One region of the Blautia sp. AM29-29 genome, then DNA from elsewhere that is predicted to be linked to it. Evidence: predicted binding sites of a transcription regulator. Region 1 holds the regulator's gene; each other region holds the start of a gene.

Region 1 (3,856 bases):
CCGCAGCATGTATGCCGGCGACCAGTCGCGGAAATCGACGCTGGTGGACTATGGATTCCGTCTGCCGTCCGCAAAAGACAACCGCCCGTTGAACTTCGGCGAGTTCGAGGACCGGATCGATCAGATCCTCTTCGTATCTGCCACGCCGGGCGACTACGAGGCAGACCACGAGCTGCTGCGCGCCGAACAGATCATCCGCCCGACCGGCCTTCTCGACCCGGATGTCGAGGTGCGCCCGGTGGAGGGACAGATCGACGATCTGATTTCGGAAGTAAAGAAAGAAACTGAAAAACACAACAAAGTTCTCGTGACGACGCTGACGAAGCGTATGGCAGAGGATCTGACCGACTATATGAAAGAGGCCGGCATCCGCGTGCGCTACCTGCACTCCGATATCGACACCCTGGAACGGACCGAGATCATCCGTGATATGCGTCTCGATGTCTTCGATGTGCTCGTCGGCATCAACCTTCTGCGTGAGGGTCTCGACATCCCGGAAATCACACTCGTGGCGATCCTGGATGCCGATAAAGAAGGTTTCCTGCGTTCCGAAACCTCCCTGATCCAGACCATCGGCCGTGCCGCACGAAACAGCGAGGGCCATGTTATCATGTACGCCGATGTGATGACCGATTCCATGCGCCTCGCAATCGACGAGACGAAGCGCCGCCGTGCCCTGCAGGAAGCCTACAACAAAGAACACGGCATCACTCCGACCACCATCAAAAAAGCCGTCCGCGATCTCATCAGCATTTCGAAAGAAGTGGCAAAGACAGAAGAAAAGATGGAAAAAGACCAGGAGTCCATGAGCCGCGAAGAACTGGAAAAACTGATCGGCCAGGTACAGAAACAGATGAAAGCCGCTGCCGCCGAACTCAACTTCGAAATGGCCGCCGAGCTGCGTGACAAAATGATCACACTGAAGAAGAGCCTGGATGACATGGAAGAATAAAAAATCAGAAATAAAAAAGAAGAAAAGAGCATGAAAAAAAGCGTGCCGGAAAAGCGACAGAAAACTTTCCGGCACGCTTTTTTGCGTCCGATTTTGATTCCTTCTTGTTCAGAATTGACGCAAAATAAGAATACCATTATAATATAAAATACGACCAAACGGTCGTATCAAAACGAAAAACACAAAAATAAAAAAGACAACAATAAAAAAATTAATCGCCGAATTTTCTCTTTTTACTGGAGACACTCAGCAGATAGTCGACCGAGCAGTCATAGAACCGTGCAAGCCGGATCACATAGTCGATCGGGATGTCGCGGATTCCTTTTTCGTAGCGGGAATAGACGTCGCGGTTGCATTCGAGCAGGGCAGAAATCTCTTTGATGGTGAGATCCTGATCGATCCGCATATCTTCAATTCTCTGGTATTTCATACGTTGTACCATCCTTTCAGATTCAAACCCATACTACCAAACGGTTGGATGGACAAAGTTAAATCAGATCATATGGTCGCAAATTGGAGAATGGGGCGGGAGAGAGAAACGGCGGGTGAAGACAGCCTGTGCAGAAAACAGAAAAATATGTACGGCAGAAATGGGGGAACGAATGGGAAAAGCAGAAAGAATAGAAATAGAAGATTTTGTCCAGAATATAGTGGAACGGATGGAGACGCCGGAAGCGTTTGAAAAAATGATCAGCCGGGAGGAAGAATGCGAAGCGCAGGGGCGGGAGAGCCGTCTGAGGGATGTGCTGAAGAAAGAATGGCCGGTGGACGAAAAGGGAGAGCGCATCTATCAGATCACTAATATATATGAAGAAAAAGCAGAAGAACTCCTCATTGTAGAACTGTATACCGGCATCCACCTGGAAAACGGAGTCCAGTGCGGGCATTTTACGCTGTATCTCTGCGGGGAGCCGGACGGATGGAAACTCAGCGAAACGCGGATGATGGAATATCTGCAGAATCTGTAAACGAAAAAGCAAAACAGGGAGGACAGGGAGAAGAAAAACTGTCCTCCTGCTTTTGCTGCGGCGGAGACACCGGAAAGTCAGGATCCATACGGCCGCTTCTCATCGCTGATGCCGACCAGATAATCCAGACTGACCTGATACAGCTCCGCCAGACGGATGGCAATGGAGATCGGCAGCTGCCGGACGCCTTTTTCATATCGGGTATACACATCGCGGTTGCAGCCGAGATAGTCGGCAACCTGGCGGATCGTCAGATCGCGGTCCGTGCGCAGATCCTCCAGTCTCTGATATTTCATGATTCATCACCTCTGAGAAAATGCTACTAAATGGTCGTATCGAAATGGCAGAATCCTACCATACGGCTATAGCGCCTTTGAAACAGTAGAATGCAATAAAAAAGAAAAGTCAGATTCCTTTTCAGAAAGAAAACGGTTTATACTTTTTTCACAATTTCTTCATAGAAAAACCGGGAAAAGGTGTTGACAAACAAAAGGCAGAGTGCTATCTTAAGAGCATAGATGTTAGCACTCCACTGAAACGAGTGCTAACAGGACTATACAACAGGAAGGAGCTTATCTTAGTGGATACAGAATTGGATGAAAGAAAAAGAAAAATATTAAAAGCGATCATCCAGACGTATCTGGAAACGGGCGAGCCGGTCGGCTCAAGAACGATTTCCAAATACACGGATTTGAATTTAAGCTCCGCCACAATCCGGAATGAAATGTCCGATCTGGAAGAGATGGGTTACATCTTACAGCCCCACACTTCCGCAGGACGCATTCCTTCCGATAAAGGCTACCGCCTCTATGTAGATGAGCTGATGCGGGAAAAAGAACAGGAAGTTGCAGACATCAAAAACATGGTCATTGAAAAAACAGACCGAATGGAAAAAGTTCTGCAGCAGGTTGTCAAAGTCCTCGCTTCATCTACCAACTATGCAACGTTGATTACAGGACCGGAATATCACAGAAATAAAGTGAAATTCATCCAGCTCTCAAAAGTCAATGAAGAGCAGCTCCTGGCCGTCATCGTCGTAGAAGGCAACCTGGTGAAAAACCAGATGATCGACCTCGACGAGACCATCAACGATGAACAGATATTAAAGCTGAACCTGCTTCTGAACACACAGCTCAATGGCCTGACCATTGAAGAAATCAATCTTGGCATGATTAAGAAAATGAAAGAGCAGGCAGGCATCCACTCCGGCATCATCAGCAAAGTGGTCGATACCGTAGCGGAAGCCATCGCAGTCAGCGAAGAAGATGTGCCGGTGTACACCAGCGGCGCAACCAACATTTTCAAGTACCCTGAGCTTTCCGACAGCAGCAAAGCCAGCCAGCTGATCTCCACATTCGAGGAACGGCAGAAACTGGTCGATATGATCAAAGGAGCTGCCGAGGAGCAGGACGGAGAGGAAAATACCGGTATTCAGGTATACATCGGAAATGAATCTTCGATGGAACCCTTACGGGACTGCAGCGTGGTCACCACCACATACGATATGGGAAACGGTATGCGCGGAACAATCGGCATCGTGGGACCAAAGCGGATGGATTACGAAAATGTGGTAGATAACCTGAAAACATTAAAAGTTCAACTGGACGCCGTCTTCAAAAAGCCGGACACAGGTGAGTAGAAAGGTGGAATGATCAGTGAGCGAAGAAAATAGAAAGAAAGAGGAAACCATGGAAGAACCTACACGCGAGATGGAAAAAGAAACCGGAGCAGAGACCGATCTGCCGGAAACCGAACCGGCTGCGGAGCAGGAAGAAGCAAAGAAAGCAGCAGAGGCAAAAGAAGCGGAAGCTGCAGAAGAAACTGCTGAGGATGGCAAAGAACGAAAGTTCTTCAAAAAGAAAAAAGATAAAAAAGATGAGAAAATCGAAGAGCTGACTGACCGCCTGACCCGTCAGATGGCAGAGTTCGATAACTT
Region 2 (3,856 bases), on a different contig from region 1:
AAAGCTAGCACGCAGAATAAAGTTCCGGAAACACCGGCACAGTTACACATGGCTGTCATGGCGGCAATCTGTGGATTGAAAGATGCACAGCCTAATATGATTCTCCGTAGTGTGTTCCAGGCGGGACTGGATTTGAATAATAATACGGTTTATCAGGATTTTGTAAAATATCATGCAGACGCAGCATTTTGGGCGATGGTTCGTCAGGGATGCGGATTTGTGGAGGAAGAACCAGATCTTGGGCGGTTGGCAATTCATCTGCTTTTAACCGCGGCGACCCGTACCATGCGGCAGGAATATCTTGCCGGACTGGACGGTTTTATTTCTGAATGGCTTCATAGTGACAACATTCCGCAATTATATGATGTGGCACGTTATGTTGAGGATGAAGCTCGTCTGTATCAGCGTTTTGAAAAGCTGACAGTAGAAGATTTGGTAGGAACAGAGTGCTTTCCGTGTATTAACGAAGTAATTCTGACAAAGCTAATGACAGAGATTAGTGACCATCAGGTTTACTTTACAGATGAGGACGGCAAGCAGATTAGTGATATTCAGAAGATTATTGCAGATAAGACCAGTGATAACGGTGCAGAAAGAACTTTCCGTTGTCAGTTTAATCTAAAATCTCTAAAATACAGCAATACAGCTACTTATTATCTGGTAATTGCAGATGAACAGGGATTACAGATGCCACAGCGGGAGCCATTTCAGATTGACATCGCCTTTGCGGTGGACGAGTTTGATTTTTTTAGTTAATGCCGCAGGAGGAGAGAAAGATGGAGCAATTTGCAGAGGGTGAAAGTACCCATGAAGAAATAAAGAACAAGCTCCGTCAGAACTTTGACGGTAAGATTGTTCGGAAAGACCTGACAAAGAAAATTAAAGAAGTCTCACGTGGAAAATGAGATGTCTAAAATGAATCTGCCGGAAACCGTACCTGCTGTGGTATAAACCATAAGTCGTTGTCGTAAAATGTGGTAAGAAAATTAGACGAATATATTTTTCCAAAGATTTGTCGTAAAAATGTGGTCAAATCAAGAAAATAGAGTGCGAAAGCAAGTGAAAAATCCCTGTGAAGCCCGTAAAATCAAGGCTTCACAAATTTTTCACAGAATAATTGGCACTCGCCTCTTGATAGTGCTAATAATAAGTGTTCTATTACAACTAGAACAAAGGAAGAGGGATATGAGATAAAAAGATTGAAAGAAAATCTTTTGAATATCCTTCATACCAACCGAGTTCAGAACTTAAAACTTATTTCAAGATAGATCATAAAAGAAAAGGGAGAGATGACTTATGTTAATGCCTAGTATTTTTGGAGAAAACTTATTTGATGATGACTGGATGGACTTCCCGTTTAAAGATGAGTTCTGGGGCAAGAAGAATCCGCTTTATGGTAAACATGCGCAGAACATGATGAAAACGGATATCCGTGAAACTGATGGCAGTTATGAACTGGATGTGGATCTTCCGGGATTTAAGAAAGACGAGATTAAGGTTCAGCTGAAGGATGGTTATCTGACACTGTCAGCAGCCAAAGGTCTTGATAAAGATGAACAGGATAAGAAGGGCAACTACATCAGACGTGAACGTTATGCTGGTACTTTAAGCAGAAGCTTCTATGTTGGTGATGCAGTCAGTGAAGAAGATATCCATGCGAAATATGAAGACGGTATTCTGAAACTTTCTGTTCCGAAGAAAGCACCGAAAGCCGTTGAAGAAAAAGATGGTTACATCGCAATCGAAGGTTAACTTCCATTGCTTATTCTCCCCCCATATATAGCCGGGATCGGAAAGGATCCCGGCCTTTTTTACATGAGAAATAAATTATTCTGTTGTATTGCGGCGAATTAATATAGGTGTAATCTGTTTATGGATGGGTTCACCCAATGGTTTGGGAACACGCTTTTTCTGTTCCTCCATCTGCTGGACCAGAAGATCCATGGCAGTTTTTGCAATCACATCGATCTGCTGTCCGATGGTTGTGATCGGAAGGATTGCCTCGCTGGCAATCGGAGAATTGTCAAATCCAACAATCTCGTAAGTGGAAGGAAATGTCCCGTATTTTTGGAAAATTAAATTAAGAAACATATTAGCATAGGTATCGTTCGCAAGAAAGATACCTTTTTTTTGATCGGGGTATTTTGATTCTATCTTATTGAAAATCTCTCGGATTACATCCAAAAGCTCATGATAAGAAGCACCTTTTACACTCAAATCTATATCATATGGCACATGATATTCTTCACAAGTTGCCTGAAAGGCCCAGATTCGGTCATAAGCCGGGGCGGATTTATTCACATTGACATTTATGTGAATTAATATATCACATTTATCTCGAATCAACAGAGAAGTAGCCTGAAGTGCTCCCATATAGTTGTCAGTATTGACGCTGCTGATATGTTCTGCTTCGCGTTCAATTGCGATGACAGGAATCTGGTAGGAAGCGAGTTTCTCAGATGGAAGAGTGTGACTTAAAACAATCAGTCCTTCAATCTGATAAGACAGAAGTTCTTCAATATACTGTTGTTCTTCTTCTGCGCCATGTTCGCTGACGAAAACAAGAAACTTATAATGATAATCACGGTAGCTGGAAAGGAATTGTGTCAGCATCTCAGAATAATAGTGCAGGTAAAGATTCGGAACAATGATTCCAATAAATTCACTTTTTCCATTTGCCAGAACTTTTGCCAGCTTATTCTTTTTATATCCAAGTGTGTCAAGAGCTTGTGAAATCTTTTCCTGGTTTTCCAAGGTAAGAGAATCAGGATGATTGAAGTATCTTGATATTGTAGTTTTTGAAAAATTGGTGTATTCCGCAATATCTGCAAAAGTTACCTGTTTCTTTTTACTCATAAAAGTTGAATCTCCTTCAATATGATGGCTGACGGTTAATAATATTTTTCAGTATAGCAATTTTGATGGAAAAACGCAACGATAAAATAACTGATTACGTAACCGGTTATTTTAGTATACAAAAGTGTTGACAGAAAGAAATGGATATAGTAATATCAAATCATAAAATAACCGGTTACGTAACCGGTTCTCATAAAATCAATGGAATGGAGGAAGAAGTGCATGAAAAGAATGCAAAATCAAGCAAAGTCCGTAAGCAAGCGAACGTGGAGAGAAAAGATGACTTATGTGAAGAAAAACTGGCAGTTATATCTTTTTTTCCTGATGCCAGGACTTTTACTGACAATTATTTTTAAGTATCTCCCGATGGGAGGTCTTCTGATTGCTTTTGAAGATTACAATGTAATAAAAGGAGTTCTTGGTAGTCCCTGGGTAGGGCTTGAGCATTTCAGACGATTCTTATCTTCACCAGATTTTATGAACTATCTGATGAATACGTTGAAATTGAGTATCTATGGATTACTGTGGGGATTTCCGGTTCCAATCATTCTTGCATTGCTTCTGAATCGTATTCGTAAGACCGGAATTAAGAAGAAAGTGCAGCTTTTGATCTATATGCCAAACTTTATTTCAGTCATCGTGCTTTGTGGTATGGTTCGTATGCTTTTATCTCCTGTAGGCCCACTGAATAAAGTATTAGGAATCAGTACAAACTGGATGACAATGCCTTCTGCATTCCGGACAATTTACATTGCAAGTGGAATCTGGCAGACCGCAGGATGGGCATCTATCATGTACACAGCAGCACTGGCGAATGCCAGCAAGGAGCTGGAAGAAGCAGCCCTCATGGATGGAGCGAATCTTCTGCAGCAGATCTGGTATGTAGAATTGCCGGCAATTAAGAATATCATTGTAATTCAGTTTATTTTGCAGGCTGGAAATATCATGAGTATTGGTTTCGAAAAAGCTTATGCTTTACAGACAGATATGAACCTTCCGG
Region 3 (3,856 bases), on a different contig from region 1:
GAGAGATAAACCGAAGGATTTAATCAAACCAGTCGTTAAATTGGCTGACTGATGATTTGAAAATTTGACTGAAAAAGGAAACGTATGAAAATATTGATCGTATCCGGCTTTTTGGGCGCGGGAAAAACAACATTTATCAAACGGCTGGCCAGGAACGTCGATCAGCGGTTTGCCATACTGGAAAATGAATATGGAGCCGCAGGAATCGACGGCGCACGTCTTGGCCAGAACCGGCAAGGAACGCAGAAAAATGTATGGGAAATGACAGAGCAGTGCATCTGCTGCATCGGGAAAAAGGATTTTGCAGCATCCGTGCTGACCATTGCCAATGTGGTAGACCCGGAATACCTGATCGTAGAACCGACAGGCGTCGGAAGTCTCGCCCGGATTATAGAAAATCTGCGTCAGATCGAGTACGAGAGAATTCAGCTTCTCTCGCCGGTCACTATTGTGGATGTTTACAGTTACCGCCGCTATATGGCGGAATATCCCGAGCTGTATCAGGATCAGATCCGAAGCGCGGATACGATCATTGTTTCCAAAACAGAAGCATGCCAGGCGGAAGAAAAACAGCGCATCCAGAAATTTCTGCAGGAAATTAACCCGCAGGCAAAAATCATCACGGATTATGCATCCACGATGACATGGGAAGATTACCAGAGCCTGCTGCTGGGCGGCCGATATGAGAAAGAAGTACAGGATACGCAGAGCGGCGAAAAGATGCCGGAGACCTTCTCCTTCGAAAATATCCGAATGGAGGCACCGGAAACCCTGTGGTGTTTTCTGGAACAGATCATTCGCGGAGCGTTTGGAAATATCATCCGTGCAAAAGGACAGTTCGCAGCCGGAGACCAGTTTCTCCAATTTGATGTCGCCGATCACCGCTACAGCATCACCGGCACAGAACAGAAAAACGCCGGCCAGGCTGTGTTTATCGGAAACGATATGAACGAAGATGCGATCCGGCAGTATTTTAAGAAATGCGCCGGAAACCAGAAAATGAAATATGCTGCCCGTCATGTATCATAAAGTAAATAGGAAAAAGAGATTGCGGAGTCCTGCCAAAACAGGGTTTCGCAATTTTGGTTTTTACAGAAAGATTCAACTGAAAAACGAAGGATAGGCAAAAACGAAAAATTACGCTAAAATAAACATACAAGTATTTCAAATAAAACAAAAGAAAAATCAGGGGGGATCTGATATGGAGGAACAGAAAAGAAGACGGGAAAGAAAATCAGCGGCATACTGGTTGAGCAAAAGCTCGATTTTATATCCGATCTGTATCTTGTATGTGATGTATGTGAAACAGGTTGAGGTATATATTACAGAATGTTCCGTCCATATTTCGTCGGGGACAATGCTTTTTGCCTATGCGCTGTGCCTGATTTTGTGGCTGGCCTCACCCATTCGAAGCTACTGCGCAGATGGAACTGCAAATGAAGTTTTATTCTATACATTTCCGCCGAGCATACTGATGCTGTTTTTATTTGCCCAATATTCACTGAAAATTGTGTTGTTTCTTGCAGTGCTGGATGGGATATTTCTTGTTACGGTTTTAAGAGATTTACATAGAAAAAAACGAAAATATTCTCCGAAAAAATTCTGGAGATTAAAAAGAAGTGACTTAAACGCATTTCTGTTTGTTTCAGTATGCGTGAGTATGGTACCGACTTGTATGATGATATATTGGAAGCTTGAGTCTCCGTCCGGAGTGGCAGAACTTTACGAACGAAAAAAGGACTATAATCTCGTCCAGAATCAGGAGAACATTTTTCAGGAAAATAAAGAATTTCTGCTGAGCTTAAAGGAGAGCGAATGGAGGCAAAAAACACTGGAAGAAAGAACAATTGCAGCGCAGAAGATGGTACGGCTTGAAACAGAACGACTTGGAATTCCCGAAATTCCGCTGTATGTGAAAGAGACAGGATCATCGAATTGCGTTGCATTATATAATAATGAAGAGAACGAAATATGGTATGCTCCAGAGCATTTAACATCTCAGACAGCAGAAGAATTTTTTACGGGAATTTGCGAAGAATGTTATCATGGAATGGAGTATTATCTGCTGGAGCGAATGGACTGGAATTCGGAAATGGCGAATACTGCTTATTTTGAAGAAATGAGGAAGTGGAAACTAAATGATAATCGCTACATATCTGGACGCGACGAGGGCGATTCGTTTGAAGCATATCAATCACAGCCGCTGGAAGCATCTGCCAAAAAGTATGCCAGTTCCGAAACAGAGGCACTGATTCATTTTATTGCTGTGTACGGCGATGAATAAAAATCTTTTAGGGGGGAGGGAGAAAAGGAGCGTCGGGAAAAATAAAAAAAAATTAGCACTCACCTCTTGACAGTGCTAACAACTAGTGTTATAGTACGACTAGAACAAAGAAAGAAAAGAAAATTCACATCAACGCTCTTTTTGTTCGGAGCGAATGTTAGCACCCAAATAGATAAGGAGGAAGCCGATTATGAATATTAGTAAATTCACACAAAAATCGCTGCAGGCTGTACAGGACCTGGAAAAGACCGCATACGATTTCGGCAACCAGGAAATAGAGCAGGAGCATCTGTTGTATAACCTCCTGCATCAGGACGACAGCCTGATTCTGAAAATGATCGAAAAGATGGAAATCAACAAAGATCATTTTCTGAACCGTGTCGAGACGGCGCTGAACGACCGCGTCAAAGTATCCGGCGGTCAGCCGTATATCGGTCAGTATCTGAATAAAGCACTGATAAATGCTGAGGATGAGGCGAAAGCCATGGGAGACGAGTATGTTTCCGTAGAACACCTCTTCCTGGCAATGCTGAAAAACCCAAGCCCGTCCATGAAAAAACTGTTTCAGGAGTACGGCATCACAAGAGAACGTTTCCTGCAGGCATTAAGCACCGTGCGCGGAAACCAGAGAGTTACCACCGACAACCCGGAGGCAACATACGACACCCTGGAAAAATATGGCCAGGATATCGTAGAAAAAGCCAGAAACCAGAAAATGGACCCGGTTATCGGCCGTGATACCGAAATTCGGAACGTTGTCCGTATCCTGTCCCGTAAGACAAAAAACAATCCGGTTCTGATCGGTGAGCCTGGTGTTGGTAAAACCGCAGTCGTAGAAGGCCTGGCCCAGCGAATCGCCAACGGCGATGTACCGGAGAGCCTGAAAGATAAAACCATTTTCTCCCTCGATATGGGAGCCTTGGTAGCCGGTGCAAAATACCGCGGCGAATTCGAGGAGCGTCTGAAAGCCGTTCTGGAGGAAGTCAGAAAGAGCGACGGAAAAATCATTCTGTTCATCGATGAGCTGCACCTGATCGTCGGCGCCGGAAAGACCGACGGCGCGATGGATGCCGGAAACATGCTGAAACCTATGCTGGCACGAGGCGAACTGCACTGCATCGGTGCCACAACGCTGGATGAGTACCGCCAGTACATCGAAAAAGATGCCGCCCTGGAGCGCCGTTTCCAGCCGGTTCAGGTTGATGAGCCGACCGTAGAGGATACGATTTCCATCCTGCGTGGCTTAAAAGAGCGCTACGAAGTTTATCACGGCGTAAAAATCACCGACGGTGCCCTCGTTGCAGCCGCAACCCTTTCGAACCGTTACATCAGCGACCGTTTCCTGCCGGATAAAGCAATCGACCTGGTCGACGAGGCATGCGCCCTGATCAAGACAGAACTGGATTCCATGCCGGCCGAGCTGGATGAGCAGCGCCGTAAGATTCTGCAGATGCAGATCGAGGAAGCCGCACTGAAAAAAGAGACCGACAATCTGAGCCGCGAGCGTCTGGAAACACTGCAGAAAGAGCTGGCTGAGTTAAAGGATACCTTCAATTCTGCAAAGGCACAGTG
Region 4 (3,856 bases), on a different contig from region 1:
GAGGAGGCCGATGCGGCAGCACGTTCCTTTATCCAGGAGCAGTACGGCACAAAATATACCGCAAGCGGGGACACGACGGAGAATAAAAACAGCAAGGCACAGGATGCGCACGAGGCCATCCGTCCGACCGATGTGACGAATACACCGGTAATGGTAAAAGAATCCCTGACAAGAGATCTGTTCCGCCTGTATCAGCTGATCTGGAAACGCTTTGTGGCAAGCCGCATGCAGCCAGCCGTCTATGAGACAATTTCCGCACGGATCAATGCAGGAGAGTATCTCTTTACAGCAGCTTCCTCCCGTCTGGCATTTGATGGTTTCATGTCCGTTTACACCGATCCGGATGAGGAAAAGAAAGAGAAAAACGCCGCTGTCCGGAGCCTGGAGGCAGGAACGGAGCTGGCACTGGAAAAGATGGATCCGCAGCAGCACTTCACACAGCCGCCGGCACACTACACCGAGGCATCCCTTGTCAAAATGCTTGAGGAACTCGGCATCGGCCGTCCAAGTACGTATGCGCCGACCATCACAACGATCATCAACCGCCGTTACGTGGCAAAGGAGAACAAGAACCTTTACATGACAGAGCTCGGCGAGGTGGTCAACAACATGATGAAAGAGGCATTCCCGAGCATCGTGGATGTCAACTTTACGGCAACGATGGAAGCTCTGCTCGACAGGGTTGGAGATGGAAGTGTTCCGTGGAAGACAGTAGTCGAGAACTTCTGGCCGGATCTCTATGAGGCGGTCACAGAGGCAGAAAAGAACCTCGAAGAAGTTAAGGTAGAGGATGAGGTGACGGATGTCATCTGCGAGAACTGCGGCCGCAACATGGTGGTCAAATACGGCCCTCACGGAAAATTCCTCGCCTGCCCGGGATTCCCGGACTGCAAGAACACGAAGCCGTATCTGGAAAAGATCGGTGTTCCGTGTCCGAAGTGCGGAAAAGAAGTGATCCTGCGCAAGACGAAAAAAGGACGGAAATATTATGGATGCGAAAACAATCCGGAATGCGATTTCATGTCCTGGCAGAAACCGTCTGCCAAGAAATGCCCGCAGTGCGGCGGCTATATGCTGGAAAAAGGCAATAAGCTGGTCTGCGCGGACGAGCAGTGCGGCTATGTAGAAGCACGCGAAAAGAAAGACGAAGACTGAGAATGACAAAGCGGTCTGTACTGGTGAAAAACTGGTGCAGGCCGTTTTTTTTGCTTATCGAGGCGGAAAAACAGGAAGATCCGAAAAAATTTAGCATGAATTTTTATAAAATTTATAGTTTTCTGAAAAATATATTGATTTCCGGAAAACTACATGATAGAATGAGCTTAGTTTTAAGGGTTGTCTGAAAAAGGCATCAGTGTGCATTTTTTTCGGCGGATACGCCAAAAAAATGCAGAAAATAAAGAAAGGAGAAGAACATGAGCGTACAACTGCTGGATAAAACCAGAAAAATCAACAAACTGCTTCATAACAATCACTCCACGAAGGTCGTGTTCAACGATATCTGTGAAGTCCTGATGGAAACGTTAAGTTCCAATATCCTGGTGATCAGTAAAAAAGGAAAAGTGCTGGGCATCAGCCTTTGCCCGGGCGTGGAAGAAATTACGGAGCTGATCGAGGATAAGGTGGGCGGTTATGTCGATGCCGCATTAAACGAGCGTCTCCTCGGCGTACTCTCCACAAAAGAGAACGTCAATTTACAGACCCTCGGCTTTGAGCGGCCTGGTGTAGAGCGCTACACCGCAATTATCTGCCCGATCGAGATCGCCGGAGAACGCCTTGGTACCGTATTTATGTACCGCTGCACCCCGCAGTACGATATCGACGATATCATCGTCAGTGAGTACGGCACAACCGTTGTCGGACTGGAAATGATGCGTTCCGTCAACGAGGAAAATGTGGAGGAAAACCGCAAGGTTCAGGTGGTTAAATCCGCATTCAACACGTTGTCCTTCTCCGAACTGGAAGCCATCATCCATATCTTTGATGAACTGAACGGGGATGAGGGCATTCTGGTTGCAAGCAAAATTGCAGACCGCGTCGGCATCACAAGATCTGTCATCGTAAATGCCCTCCGCAAATTCGAGAGCGCAGGCGTCATCGAGTCCCGTTCCAGCGGTATGAAGGGAACGTATATCAAGGTATTAAATGATTATATCTTTGATGAACTCGACGAGATCAAAGCAAGAAAGAACCTGAAAGGAAAGGGCGATGCCCATCCGGACGAGGCGAAAAAATAAAAAAGTGGAATGTAGAAAAGAATCGGAGCCGTTTAAGAATGGCGCCGTTTCTTTTTGTGCAAAAAAGCATTCGGGGAGCGGAAAAAAATGGTATCATTCCCGTTTTTAGGAATAAACTATAATTAGATTCTAAAGAGAGTATAAAATATGAAAAAGTTGCCAAAATAAGAAAAAACGAGAAAATAAGAGAAATTAAGAGTTATCACGAGAAAAAAAAAGAGAATTACAAAATTCATGCATTTGCGAAATGAGGTGGAAAACACTATAGTAAGAACCATCAAGTAGCACTCGAATGAACTGAGTGCTAATAAATAAAACTGAATGAAATCTTGAAGGAGGAAACATAAATGAAGTTAGTACCTTTAGGTGACAGAGTTGTATTAAAAGAGTTAAAAGCAGAGGAAACCACAAAATCCGGTATCGTACTTCCGGGACAGGCACAGGAGAAACCGCAGCAGGCTGAGGTTATCGCAGTAGGACCTGGAAAAGTAGAAGACGGCAAAGAAGTAAAAATGGAAGTTGCAGTCGGAGATCAGGTAATCTATTCCAAATATGCAGGAACCAACGTCAAACTGGAAGACGAAGAGTACATCATCGTAAAACAGGATGACATTCTGGCAGTTGTAAAATAAAGAATAATCAAGTAAAAATCAGGAGGCATGACAATCATGGCAAAAGAGATTAAATATGGAGCAGAGGCAAGAAACGCTCTTCAGAATGGTGTAAACCAGCTTGCAGATACCGTACGTGTAACCCTTGGACCGAAAGGAAGAAACGTTGTTCTGGACAAACAGTACGGCGCTCCGCTCATCACAAACGATGGTGTTACGATTGCAAAAGAGATCGAGCTGGCAGACGGCTTTGAAAACATGGGCGCACAGCTCATCAAAGAAGTTGCTGCAAAGACCAACGACGTAGCAGGTGATGGTACCACAACCGCAACCGTTCTGGCACAGGCTATGGTAAACGAAGGAATGAAAAACCTGGCAGCAGGTGCGAACCCGATCGTTCTTCGTAAGGGAATGAAGAAAGCAACCGATAAAGCTGTTCAGATCCTTGCAGAGATGAGCCAGCCGGTAGCAGGCAAAGAGCAGATTGCAAAAGTTGCAGCTGTTTCTTCCGGAAGCGAAGAAGTAGGCCAGATGGTAGCTGACGCTATGGAAAAAGTTTCCAAAGACGGCGTTATCACCATCGAGGAGTCCAAGACCATGCAGAACGAGCTGGAGCTGGTAGAAGGTATGCAGTTCGACCGTGGATATATCTCCGCTTACATGTGTACCGATATGGAGAAAATGGAAGCCGTTCTCGACAATCCATATATCCTGATTACCGATAAGAAACTGTCCAACATTCAGGAAGTTCTTCCGCTGCTGGAGCAGATCGTACAGAACGGCGCAAGACTGCTGATCATCGCTGAGGACGTAGAGGGCGAGGCTCTCCAGACACTCGTGATCAACAAACTGCGCGGAACCTTCAACGTAGTAGCTGTCAAAGCACCGGGATACGGCGACAGAAGAAAAGCAATGCTCGAGGATATCGCAATCCTGACCGGCGGCCAGGTGATCTCCGAGGAAGTTGGTCTGGAATTAAAAGACGCTACTCTGGAAATGCTCGGACGT

What was found. The regulator HrcA, encoded in region 1, represses chaperone genes, less so after heat shock. The targets are predictions, from matches to a motif close to TGTTAGCACTCNNNNNNNNNGAGTGCTAACA.
Region 2: the regulator HrcA is predicted to act here: its motif matches at 1,116-1,146, upstream of DW769_RS07860 (Hsp20/alpha crystallin family protein).
Region 3: the regulator HrcA is predicted to act here: its motif matches at 2,335-2,365, upstream of clpB (ATP-dependent chaperone ClpB).
Region 4: the regulator HrcA is predicted to act here: its motif matches at 2,517-2,547, upstream of groES (co-chaperone GroES).

The regions. Positions count from the first base shown of each region.
Region 1 covers NZ_QUJD01000018.1:2,811-6,666, forward strand. The annotation lists gene uvrB (excinuclease ABC subunit UvrB) at 1-952, shown strand, start outside; gene DW769_RS12790 (helix-turn-helix domain-containing protein) at 1,164-1,382, opposite strand; gene DW769_RS12795 (hypothetical protein) at 1,555-1,920, shown strand; gene DW769_RS12800 (helix-turn-helix domain-containing protein) at 1,998-2,216, opposite strand; gene hrcA (heat-inducible transcriptional repressor HrcA) at 2,501-3,559, shown strand; gene grpE (nucleotide exchange factor GrpE) at 3,609-3,856, shown strand, end outside.
Region 2 covers NZ_QUJD01000008.1:159,845-163,700, forward strand. The annotation lists partial or broken gene DW769_RS07855 (hypothetical protein) at 1-756, shown strand, start outside; gene DW769_RS17035 (hypothetical protein) at 777-905, shown strand; gene DW769_RS07860 (Hsp20/alpha crystallin family protein) at 1,297-1,752, shown strand; gene DW769_RS07865 (LacI family DNA-binding transcriptional regulator) at 1,828-2,856, opposite strand; gene DW769_RS07870 (ABC transporter permease) at 3,079-3,856, shown strand, end outside.
Region 3 covers NZ_QUJD01000015.1:6,481-10,336, reverse strand. The annotation lists gene DW769_RS11415 (NAD(P)-dependent alcohol dehydrogenase) at 1-52, shown strand, start outside; gene DW769_RS11410 (CobW family GTP-binding protein) at 85-1,029, shown strand; gene DW769_RS11405 (hypothetical protein) at 1,202-2,284, shown strand; gene clpB (ATP-dependent chaperone ClpB) at 2,475-3,856, shown strand, end outside.
Region 4 covers NZ_QUJD01000010.1:19,296-23,151, forward strand. The annotation lists gene topA (type I DNA topoisomerase) at 1-1,155, shown strand, start outside; gene codY (GTP-sensing pleiotropic transcriptional regulator CodY) at 1,416-2,237, shown strand; gene groES (co-chaperone GroES) at 2,585-2,869, shown strand; gene groL (chaperonin GroEL) at 2,906-3,856, shown strand, end outside.